One region of the Erwinia sorbitola genome, then DNA from elsewhere that is predicted to be linked to it. Evidence: predicted binding sites of a transcription regulator. Region 1 holds the regulator's gene; each other region holds the start of a gene.
The links. The regulator CRP, encoded in region 1, controls carbon source genes, mostly activating them, when cyclic AMP is high. The targets are predictions, from matches to a motif close to ATGTGANNNNNNTCACAT.
Positions count from the first base shown of each region.

Region 2: a site for CRP is predicted at 2,075-2,092, ahead of GN242_RS17485 (glycoside-pentoside-hexuronide (GPH):cation symporter). Genes of this name have one in related genera too.
Region 3: a site for CRP is predicted at 1,354-1,371, ahead of rbsD (D-ribose pyranase). Genes of this name have one in related genera too.

Region 1 is NZ_CP046509.1:381,286-384,569, forward strand. Features, by position in the region: gene GN242_RS01620 (YccS/YhfK family putative transporter) at 1-1,561, opposite strand, end outside; gene crp (cAMP-activated global transcriptional regulator CRP) at 1,619-2,251, opposite strand; gene GN242_RS01630 (OsmC family protein) at 2,618-3,025, shown strand.
Region 2 is NZ_CP046509.1:3,837,696-3,840,979, reverse strand. Features, by position in the region: gene GN242_RS17490 (glycoside hydrolase family 43 protein) at 1-553, opposite strand, end outside; gene GN242_RS17485 (glycoside-pentoside-hexuronide (GPH):cation symporter) at 550-1,965, opposite strand; gene aroP (aromatic amino acid transporter AroP) at 2,136-3,284, opposite strand, start outside.
Region 3 is NZ_CP046509.1:4,649,442-4,652,725, forward strand. Features, by position in the region: gene rbsA (ribose ABC transporter ATP-binding protein RbsA) at 1-847, opposite strand, end outside; gene rbsD (D-ribose pyranase) at 855-1,274, opposite strand; gene GN242_RS21115 ((S)-acetoin forming diacetyl reductase) at 1,453-2,226, opposite strand; gene alsS (acetolactate synthase AlsS) at 2,263-3,284, opposite strand, start outside.

The sequences.
Region 1 (3,284 bases):
GCGCATCGTGAGCGTTCTGACGCATCAAACCGCTCTGCCACTGCGGCCACAGCCAGATCATGCCACCAAAGGCTATCAGGCAGCCCATTATCGTATCCATCAATCGGGGCAGCAGGAACTGGGCTCCGTTCAGCGACAGCAGTTGCAATGTGTAAACCGCAGTGACGGTGAACCCCACCGTTGCCCAGCCGTAAAACTTGCGGATAAACAGATAGCTCACCAGGGTGATCAGCAGCATCACCAGTAATATCCAGGACTCTGGCGCATGCAGGCCGAGAGTCACGGCAGCAATCGCCAGCCCGGCCAGCGTTCCCAAAGCCCTGTGCTGAATCCGTACCCGGGTTGCACTGTAGCCGTTGAGGCTGACAAACATCACTGTCATCAGTACCCAGTAAGGTTTTGGCAGGTTGAAGAACAGCGCCAGTGAACTGGCAAAGGCCAGCATCACCGCATAACGCGCGGCAGTGCGCAGGGCTGAAGATTTTAACGACAGGTAATTTTTCAACGCAGGAAGCAGCGGCAGGCGGCGCTGGCGATCGGCCATCAGGTCACGGCGGTACAGTGGACGCTGGGTACGCAGCACGCGGGCGATGCGGCTGAAGTGGTAGTAGCAGAAGTGGCCGACCGGATTATCCGGATGCTGACGGGAGATCTTCTCCAGTGCCTGAAGCTGTTTCTCCATGGTGAAACGCTCTGGAAAACGGTGGTAGAGAATGTCGTCGGCCAGCACGCGCAGGCGGGCGGCGATGGTTTGCGCATTCCAGCGGATCACCGCCTCGGCGTGGCTCTGCTCCACCAGCTTCTGCACCTCCTCCGGCTGATGCAGGCTGACCGCTATATGCTCCTGTAAATCAAGCGCCACCTGAAATGCCCGTGTCAGACGCTGGTAGTGGCTATCGCGGCTGGCCGAAAGCATATGCATCTGTTGGTAGCAGGTATTAATCAGATCGACGGCTTTTTGCTGGCGCGCCAGCAGCGGTGGCAAGGCAGTTTGCGGGTCGGTAAGCCGGGTAAGCAGGCTATATTTGGCTTCGCAATAGTCGGCAAGTTCCCGATACAGCAGGCTGAGTGTTTCACGCATCGGCTGCTCTTTCCACAGCCTGAACCAGAACCAGTTAAAAGCGCCGTACCAGACAGTGCCAAGAATATAGAGCAGCGGCGGCTGCCACATTGGCATGCGTCCGGCCAGGCTGAGGGTGAAGATAGCGGCAATCAGCGATGCGGGAAGCAGACGTGCGTGCAGCGGGCTGATCTCACCGGTGACGCCAAGCAGTAGCGCCATCACCAGCAGGATCAGCGGTAGGGGAACCCCTTCGGCACCAGCGTATTGAATCAAAAAGCTGCTGAAGGCAAACAGGCAGCCTCCGACGATCAGGCGTTTAAAGAAACGCTTGTGCGGGGTATCAAGACCAGCATTGTTACAGCAGGCAGGAACTAAAGAGAACAGCAGGCCGTTTTGCAGATGGCCGAGCATCCAGCCGATCGCCACAGGTAAACAGAGCACCAGCGTCTGCCTGAGTGCATAGTTCACTTCGGGATGATAGATGATTCTCCGCCACATGAGCCACACCAAATAAAAACGGCGCGACAGGGGGTCGCGCCGTGGGTTCAGAGCCGGTTAACGTGTGCCGTAAACAACGATGGTTTTACCATGTGCGGAGATCAGGTTCTGATCTTCCAGCATTTTCAGAATACGACCTACGGTTTCACGGGAGCAGCCGACGATCTGGCCGATCTCCTGACGGGTGATTTTAATCTGCATACCATCCGGGTGAGTCATGGCATCCGGTTGTTTCGCCAGATTCAGTAACGTCTGGGCGATGCGTCCGGTCACATCAAGGAAAGCTAAGTTACCCACTTTCTCTGAGGTGACTTGCAGGCGACGCGCCATCTGTGAAGACAGGCGCATCAGAATGTCAGGATTCACCTGAATCAACTGACGGAATTTTTTATAGGAAATTTCAGCCACTTCACAGGCTGTTTTCGCACGTACCCACGCACTACGCTCCTGCCCCTCTTCAAAGAGACCCAGTTCGCCAATAAAGTCGCCCTGGTTGAGGTAGGAGAGGATCATCTCTTTGCCTTCTTCATCCTTGATTAACACCGCTACCGATCCTTTAACGATATAGTAGAGGGTTTCCGCCTTCTCACCCTGATGAATCAGAGTGCTTTTGGATGGATATTTGTGAATATGGCAATGAGACAGGAACCATTCGAGAGTAGGGTCTGTTTGCGGTTTGCCGAGAACCATTCGCTGTTATCCTCTGTTGTAATCGTGCCTAAATATACCCTTCATCTACGAGTGACAGAGGCGTTGCCGCCGAACTGCTGCGCGAGGAGGCTGGATATACAGGGCTAAATCCCTGCCAGGCGTTGAAATAGTCAAGCGTTCCCATAGGAAATTTGTACGGGCCTCTGTTAGGAGCATGGCTCGAGCTGTCGTCCCGTTTTTACTGTGCATTCTCATGCCAGTAAAATATTGCAGCCTCGTTTGTAGCACAGCTTTACAAGACTGTCTTCTGTTGTCTCGCTTCAGCATAGTTGTAAAACGGCGGCGTTGCCGTTTTTGTTAGCGCAGCGTACTCTTTCTGCACTGGTTCAATGAGAGGATTTTGCGATGCATGCACGAGTTAAGTGGGTTGAAGGAATGACGTTTTTGGGAGAATCCTCCTCAGGCCATCAGATTCTGATGGATGGAAATGCAGGGGATAAAGCTCCCAGCCCGATGGAAATGGTGCTGATGGCGGCCGGGGGCTGTAGTGCTATCGACGTGGTGTCTATTTTGCAGAAAGGCCGTAACGATGTCGCCGACTGTGAGGTTAAACTGACGTCAGAACGCCGTGAAGAGGCTCCACGCATTTTCACCCATATCAACCTGCACTTTATTGTCAGCGGCAAGGCTCTGGGCGATAAAGCGGTATCACGTGCGGTCGATCTCTCCGCAGAGAAATATTGCTCAGTGGCGATTATGCTGGGGAAAAGCGTGGAGATCACCCACAGCTATGAAGTGATAGAGCTGACCTGATAGTGATGATTTAATCCAATCGGCGGTCTTATCAGGCCGCCCGAAACTGATGCAGCTTGCCGTGATCTTCCCCTCCCTGTTTCGATTTGTCCCCTTTGATAGCCAATTTTCTGCACATCATGCGGAACGGTAACTACCCGCATTTCACGCCACAGCGAGTGGATGACTCCAGCAGTATATTTTTCCTTGTTTTGCTTTCTTTCTTGCTGGCCTGCGGGCTGGTTAAACGAACGTCCGGGTTGTCTGGTTTGTGGTCTTA
Region 2 (3,284 bases), 1.2 Mb from region 1:
CCCACTCATATTGCGGGCGACTGAGCATCACCGGCTGGCCTTTAATTTGCCATGGTGTCGCCAGCTCTGCCAGGTAGAGGTTGGAATTGCCCGGAATCGCCGGATCTTTCTGCGCCCACAGATACCAGTTTTTCCCCTGATGGACGAAGTGGGTAGCATCCAGCGCGAAGCTGTCGATGGGCGTTTGAATCTGCCCGCGTTCGATCCATTCGCCGCTGAGTGGGTCGGCATCATCGCAGGTAAGGACAAACATGCGGTGCTGAAACAGCCCCTGTTTAATCTCTTTTGACGGTGCCGCCGCAAAATAGATCACCCACTGTCCATCAATAATATGCAGTTCCGGTGCCCAAATCAGCGCGCTCATTGGCCCGCGTTCGGGTTTACGCCAGACTACCACCGCTTCAGCCTCTGCCAGCCCTGCCAGGGTGGTGGCACGGCGGATCTCCAGCCGGTCATACTCCGGCACCGAAGCGATAAAGTAGTAGCTCCCCTGATGGCGCAGAATAAAGGGATCGGCGCGCTGTTCAATTAACGGGTTAGGCCAGTGGCTCATCGTGCGGCTCCTTGTGGTTTAATTTTCAGCTCTTTGCTGTTCTTATAATCGTTCAGTTCCTGGTAATTATTGCGGCGATGCTCCAGATCCTGCTGAATTTGCAGCATCATTTTGCGATCTACTTTCAGCAGGCGTACCACGCCAGCGGTGATCAGGTAACCGACCGCCGGGATAACGGTAAACAGCAGAACGATACCGTTCAGCGCTGCCGGGCTTTGCTGTTTCGCTCCGGCGTCGTAGCCATACCAGGAGAGGAGAAAGCCAACCATTGCACCCGCTACGGCCAGTCCGACTTTCAGGAAGAACAGGTTGCCGGAAAAGCTGATACCGGTAATGCGTTTGCCGGTTTTCCACTCGCCGTAATCATCAACGTCGGCCATCAGTGACCAGTGCAGCGGTGAAGGGATCTGGTGCAGAATATTCAGCAGGAAGTACATCACCAGTACCAATACCGTTGCGTGCGGGTCAAGGAAGTAAAAGCCTCCGGAAAATATTGCCAGTACGATGTTTGTCCAAAAGAACACTTTCAACTTACACCAGCGGTCGGTGAGTATTTTCGCCAGCGTACTGCCTATCATCATGCCCACCACACCCAGGCTGATAAACAGCGTGGCGAAGTGAGTTGACTGCTGCATTACCCAGGTGACGTAATACATGGTGGCTGCCATACGGATAAAGCCCGGGCAGACGTTGCAGAAGGTCAGCAGGAGGATGCGTACCCACTGATCGTTTTTCCAGACGTCGCGCAGGTCAGCTTTCAGATCGTCATTGCTGGGTACCGCCGGACGGATACGCTCACGTACCGTGGCAAAGCAAAACAGGAACATCAGCAGGGCCACCAGCGCCATCACACCCATGGACATCTGGTAACCGCGCGCTTTGTTGTCACCGCCGAACCATTCCGCCAGCGGTAATAATGTCAGTGACAGGATCAGGGTGGCAACACCAACCATCACAAAGCGGTACGACTGGCAGGAGACACGCTCGCCCGGGTCGCTGGTAATCACCCCGCCCAGAGAGCAGTAGGGGATATTAATAGCGGTATAGGTCAGTGACATCAGAAAGTAGGTTACAAACGCCCAAATTACTTTGCTGTTATATGTCCAGTCCGGCGTGGTGAACATCAGTACGCTGAACAGAACATAAGGCAGGGAGATCCACAGCAGCCATGGGCGGAAGCGCCCCCAGCGGCTTTTAGTTCGGTCGGCAATTGCCCCCATAATCGGATCAGTCACCGCATCGATTACCCTGACCGATAACAGCAGAATCCCCACCAGCGCTGGTGCAAGACCGAAGACGTCAGTGTAGAAATAGTTAAGAAAAAGCATGATGGCGCCGCCGATCATATTGCATCCGGCATCGCCCATTCCGTAACCAATTTTCTCTCTGACTGAGAGCTTTGTGCCCTTCATGGATAATTCTCCCGCTTATCATTTGTAATCGAGAGTATTCACGCTTATTGAAAGCTGTGCGCAGGTGCAATACGTCGCAGAGATGGACAAAACGCCTGGGGAGAGGAAAGTGTGAAGCAGATAACAATTCGGCCAGCGCGTGCTGGCCGAATCAGAAGCAGGTTTGATGATTACGAACGCTGCGTGCGGTTTTTAATCCAGTAGCCTACGGCGAGGATTAATACCCATACCGGGATCAGCCAGACGGAGATTGCCATCCCCGGAGTCATCGCCATCAGTACCAGAATACCGGCCATAAACAGCAGGCAGATCCAGTTACCCAATGGGTAGAACAGCGCAGGGAAGCGGGTTTTAACACCCTGCTGATCTTTCTTACGGCGGAATTTCATATGCGCCAGGCTGATCATCGCCCAGTTGATCACCAGGGCTGATACCACCAGCGCCATCAGCAGGCCAAAGGCCTCGCCCGGCATCAGGTAGTTGAGCAGTACGCACAGGGCAGTGGCGATTGCTGAGAACATGATGGAGATGACCGGCACACCACGACGGTCAACTTTCAGCAGGGCTTTAGGGGCGTTCCCCTGTTGAGCCAGGCCAAACAGCATACGGCTGTTACAGTAAACGCAGCTGTTGTACACCGACAGCGCGGCCGTAAGGATAACGACGTTAAGGGCGTTGGCAACCAGCGCATCACCCAGCTCGTGGAAAATCAATACGAACGGGCTGGTATCTGCGGTTACACGCGTCCACGGCATCAGCGACAGCAGCACCGCCAGTGAGCCAACATAGAAAATCAGAATGCGATAGATAACCTGGTTGGTCGCCTTCGGAATGCTGGTTTCCGGGTTATCTGCTTCAGCTGCGGTAATCCCCACCAGCTCAAGACCGCCGAAGGAGAACATGATGATCGCCATCATCATCATTAATCCGCTAAAGCCATTAGGCAGGAAACCGCCCTGTTCCCACAGGTTACGCACGCTCGCCTGCGGACCGCCGGTGCCGCTGAACAGCAGCCAGCCGCCGAACAGGATCATTGCCACTACGGCAACGACTTTAATGATGGCAAACCAGAACTCCATCTCACCAAACACTTTCACGTTGGTCAGGTTGATGGCGTTGATCAGCACGAAGAACACAGCAGCAGACATCCAGGTTGGGATCTCGGGATACCAGAACTGGATATATTTACCGACGGCGGTCAGCTCTGCCATCGCCACCAGCACATACAGCACCCAGTAGTTCCAGCCTGAAGCAAAACCGGCAAAATTGCCCCAGTATTTATAAGCAAAGTGGCTAAAGCTGCCGGCAACCGGCTCTTC
Region 3 (3,284 bases), 430 kb from region 1:
CACCCAAAATTTCACCCTTACGCAGGGTAAAACTCACGTCCTCAACGCCGGAACCGCTGAGATGCTCAACTTTCAGTCGCACCTCGCCCGGTGCTTTATCCAGGCGCGGATACTGCTCTTCCAGCTTGCGGCCCACCATCATTTCAATCAGCGACTCTTCCGTCAGCGTGGCCACTTCACGTTCTGCGATAAACTGGCCGTCGCGGAAAATGGTGACATCGTCGCAGACCTCGAAAATCTCTTTCATGCGATGAGAGATGTAAACAATGCCGCAGCCCTGCGCCTTAAGCTCGTTGATAACCCGGAACAGTGAAGCTGTTTCGGTATCTGTCAGCGCATCCGTCGGTTCGTCCATCACGATCACTTTGGATTCAAAGCTCAGTACTTTGGCAATCTCCACCATCTGCTGGTCGCCGATCGACAGATCCCCCACCAGCTTATGACTACTGAAGCGCAGATTAAGACGTTTCAGCAGCGTATCAGCTTCGGCATACATCTTTTTCCACTGGATACGGCCAAAGCGGTTAACAAATTCACGTCCGAGAAAGATGTTTTCAGCAATGCTCAACTGAGGGATCAGGTTAAGTTCCTGGTGAATAATGCCGATACCCGCTTCCTGAGACTCTTTTGGCCCGCTGAACGTGGTTTCCTGACCCAGCCATGAAAAAGTACCCGCATCACGGGCATAAATCCCGGTCAGTACTTTCATCATGGTCGATTTACCCGCGCCATTCTCACCTACCAGCGCCATCACACGGCCAGGGTAGACGGAGAGTGCCGCACCCGATAGCGCTTTAACGCCCGGGAAGGCCTTATCGATGCCTTTTAATTGCAGTAAAGGTTGCATAACAGCCTCAGAAGGTCACGCCAGCGGTCAGGATGACATTCGCATACGGAGAACACTCCCCGCTGCGAATGACGGCATGACTACGCTGAGTTTGTTGTTTGAACTGTTCGTGACTGACATAACGAATGTCAATGGTATTACCCTGGTGTTGTTGCAGTAAGTCGAGCAGAGCGAGCAGGTCACTAAGAAGCTGCGGATTGTGCTGCTTAATCTCTTCCGCAATGATGGCACTCTCAACCTGCATCTCGCTGGTGACCGCCCTGGCGACCTGTAAAAACGTCGGAATTCCATGGGTGATAGCCAGATCGATGCGCTGCGGCCCCTGTGGAATTGGCAGCCCGGCATCACCAATGACAATGCTGTCGGTATGGCCGAGACGTGCAATCACGGATGAGATATCAGAATTCAGTAAGGTGCCTTTTTTCATTATTCACTCCAGAGCGAAACGTTTCGCTGATTGGCAGTGTAAGAAATGGCCGGGGGAACACAATCACCATGTGCTGAAAATGTGATCGCCATCGAAACGTTTCGCTGACGCTGGGGGAGGATTTGTTTTAAGGCTGAAAATGGCCCTTTTATGTTACCGGTAAAGGGCCAGGAAGGAATTAATTAAAGACCATACCACCGTCGATTAACAGTGACTGCCCGGTCATATAGTCTGAGTCTGGCCCGGCCAGGAAGGCGACGCAGGCAGCGACATCTTCAGGCTCAGACAGGCGGCCCAGCGTGATATTTTTCGCAAACTCTGCGGTACCGTAGCCCAGTGGTTTACCTGCCGCTTCTGAAACCTGGCGATCGATCTCTTCCCACATCGGGGTTTTCACGATACCGGGGCAATAGCCGTTAACAGTGATCCCAAGGTGAGCGAGGTCACGGGCTGCGGTCTGCGTCAGCCCGCGCACGGCAAACTTACTCGAACTGTACACAGCCAGTTCAGGATTACCGACATGTCCGGCCTGGGATGACGCATTAATAATTTTGCCGCCGTGCCCTTCAGCCTTAAAGGCTTTAATTGCCGCCTGCATGCCCCAGATCACCCCTTTAACATTCACACCGTAGACTTTATCGACGATTTCGGGGGTGATCTCTTCAATCAGAGTGGTCGGTGCCACACCAGCGTTATTAACGATGACATCAAAACCGCCCAGTGCAGTACGTGCTTTTTCAACCGCGGCAAAAAATTGCTCACGATTAGAGACATCTACCGTTACAGCCACCGCTTTACGGCCGGTATGAGCGATCTCATCAGCGACCTTGCGAGCGGTCTCTTGATTAAAATCGGCAACGGCTACCGCGAAGCCATCTTTTGCCAGGCGCAGGGCTATTGCTCTGCCTATCCCCTGGCCGGCACCAGTCACCAGGGCTACTTTATTTTTCATATTCTTCACTCCTTGTCGTTGACGGAATTACCACGTTCACAAGATCTGACTGAGATGCAGCTGACCCATCAGCAGATGGTTGTCGGCGTAATCAACCGGTATCGCCACTACCGCCGGCCCCTGCACATCCATCGCTTTACGCAGCGTCGGTTCCAGCATCCCGGCACTTTCCACAGCAAATCCGGCAGCGCCAAAGGACTCCGCGTAAGCTTTAAAATCAATCGGACCGAATTTCACCCCGGAAACCCGGTTATATTTCTTCTCTTCCTGCATCGCTACCATGTTGTAGCACTCATCAACCCAGATGATATGCAGCAGGTTAGCCCCCAGACGCACCGCAGTTTCCAGCTCCATACTTGATTGCAGAAAACCACCGTCGCCGGAAACAGACACCACTTTGCGTGACGGATCCACCAGCCAGGCACCGATGGCCCAGGGCAACGCAACACCCATGGTTTGCTGGCCGTTAGAGATCATGATCTGACGCGCCCGGAAGCTGTAAAGGTAACGGGCGATCCATATATGGAAACTCCCCATATCAACCGTCAGCGTAACGTCACTATTAATAATGTCCTGCATCGCACGTACGATCCGTAACGGATGCAGGGCGAATTGATTCAGCTGGTGACCGCGCAACGCCAGCAGTTCGCGCTGCTGTTGACGATCCTGCAAAATCGCTGCCGACTGGGAACTGAGAATAAGCGGCGCGGTAATACGTGCGGTCAGTTTGTCCAGAGTGGCGGCGATATCACCCACCAGTTCGGCATCGGGCTGATAGCAGTTATCGGTATCGGCAGGCAACACATCAATATGTACCAGCGTTGCCTTACCGCTGTTCCACATTGCAGGCTCGTATTCCACCGGGCTGTAGCCGATGGTAATAATCAGATCGGCCTCACGCAGAAGCCTGTCGCCAGCCTGATTGTTAAACAAACCCACTCGCCCTGCGAAACGAGAAAAATGCTCCTGACGCACCGCGCCTGCCGCCTGGTAGGTACTGGTTACCGGAATATGGCTACGCTCCAGCAGCCGATGCAGTGCATCACTGTTAGCAGGCT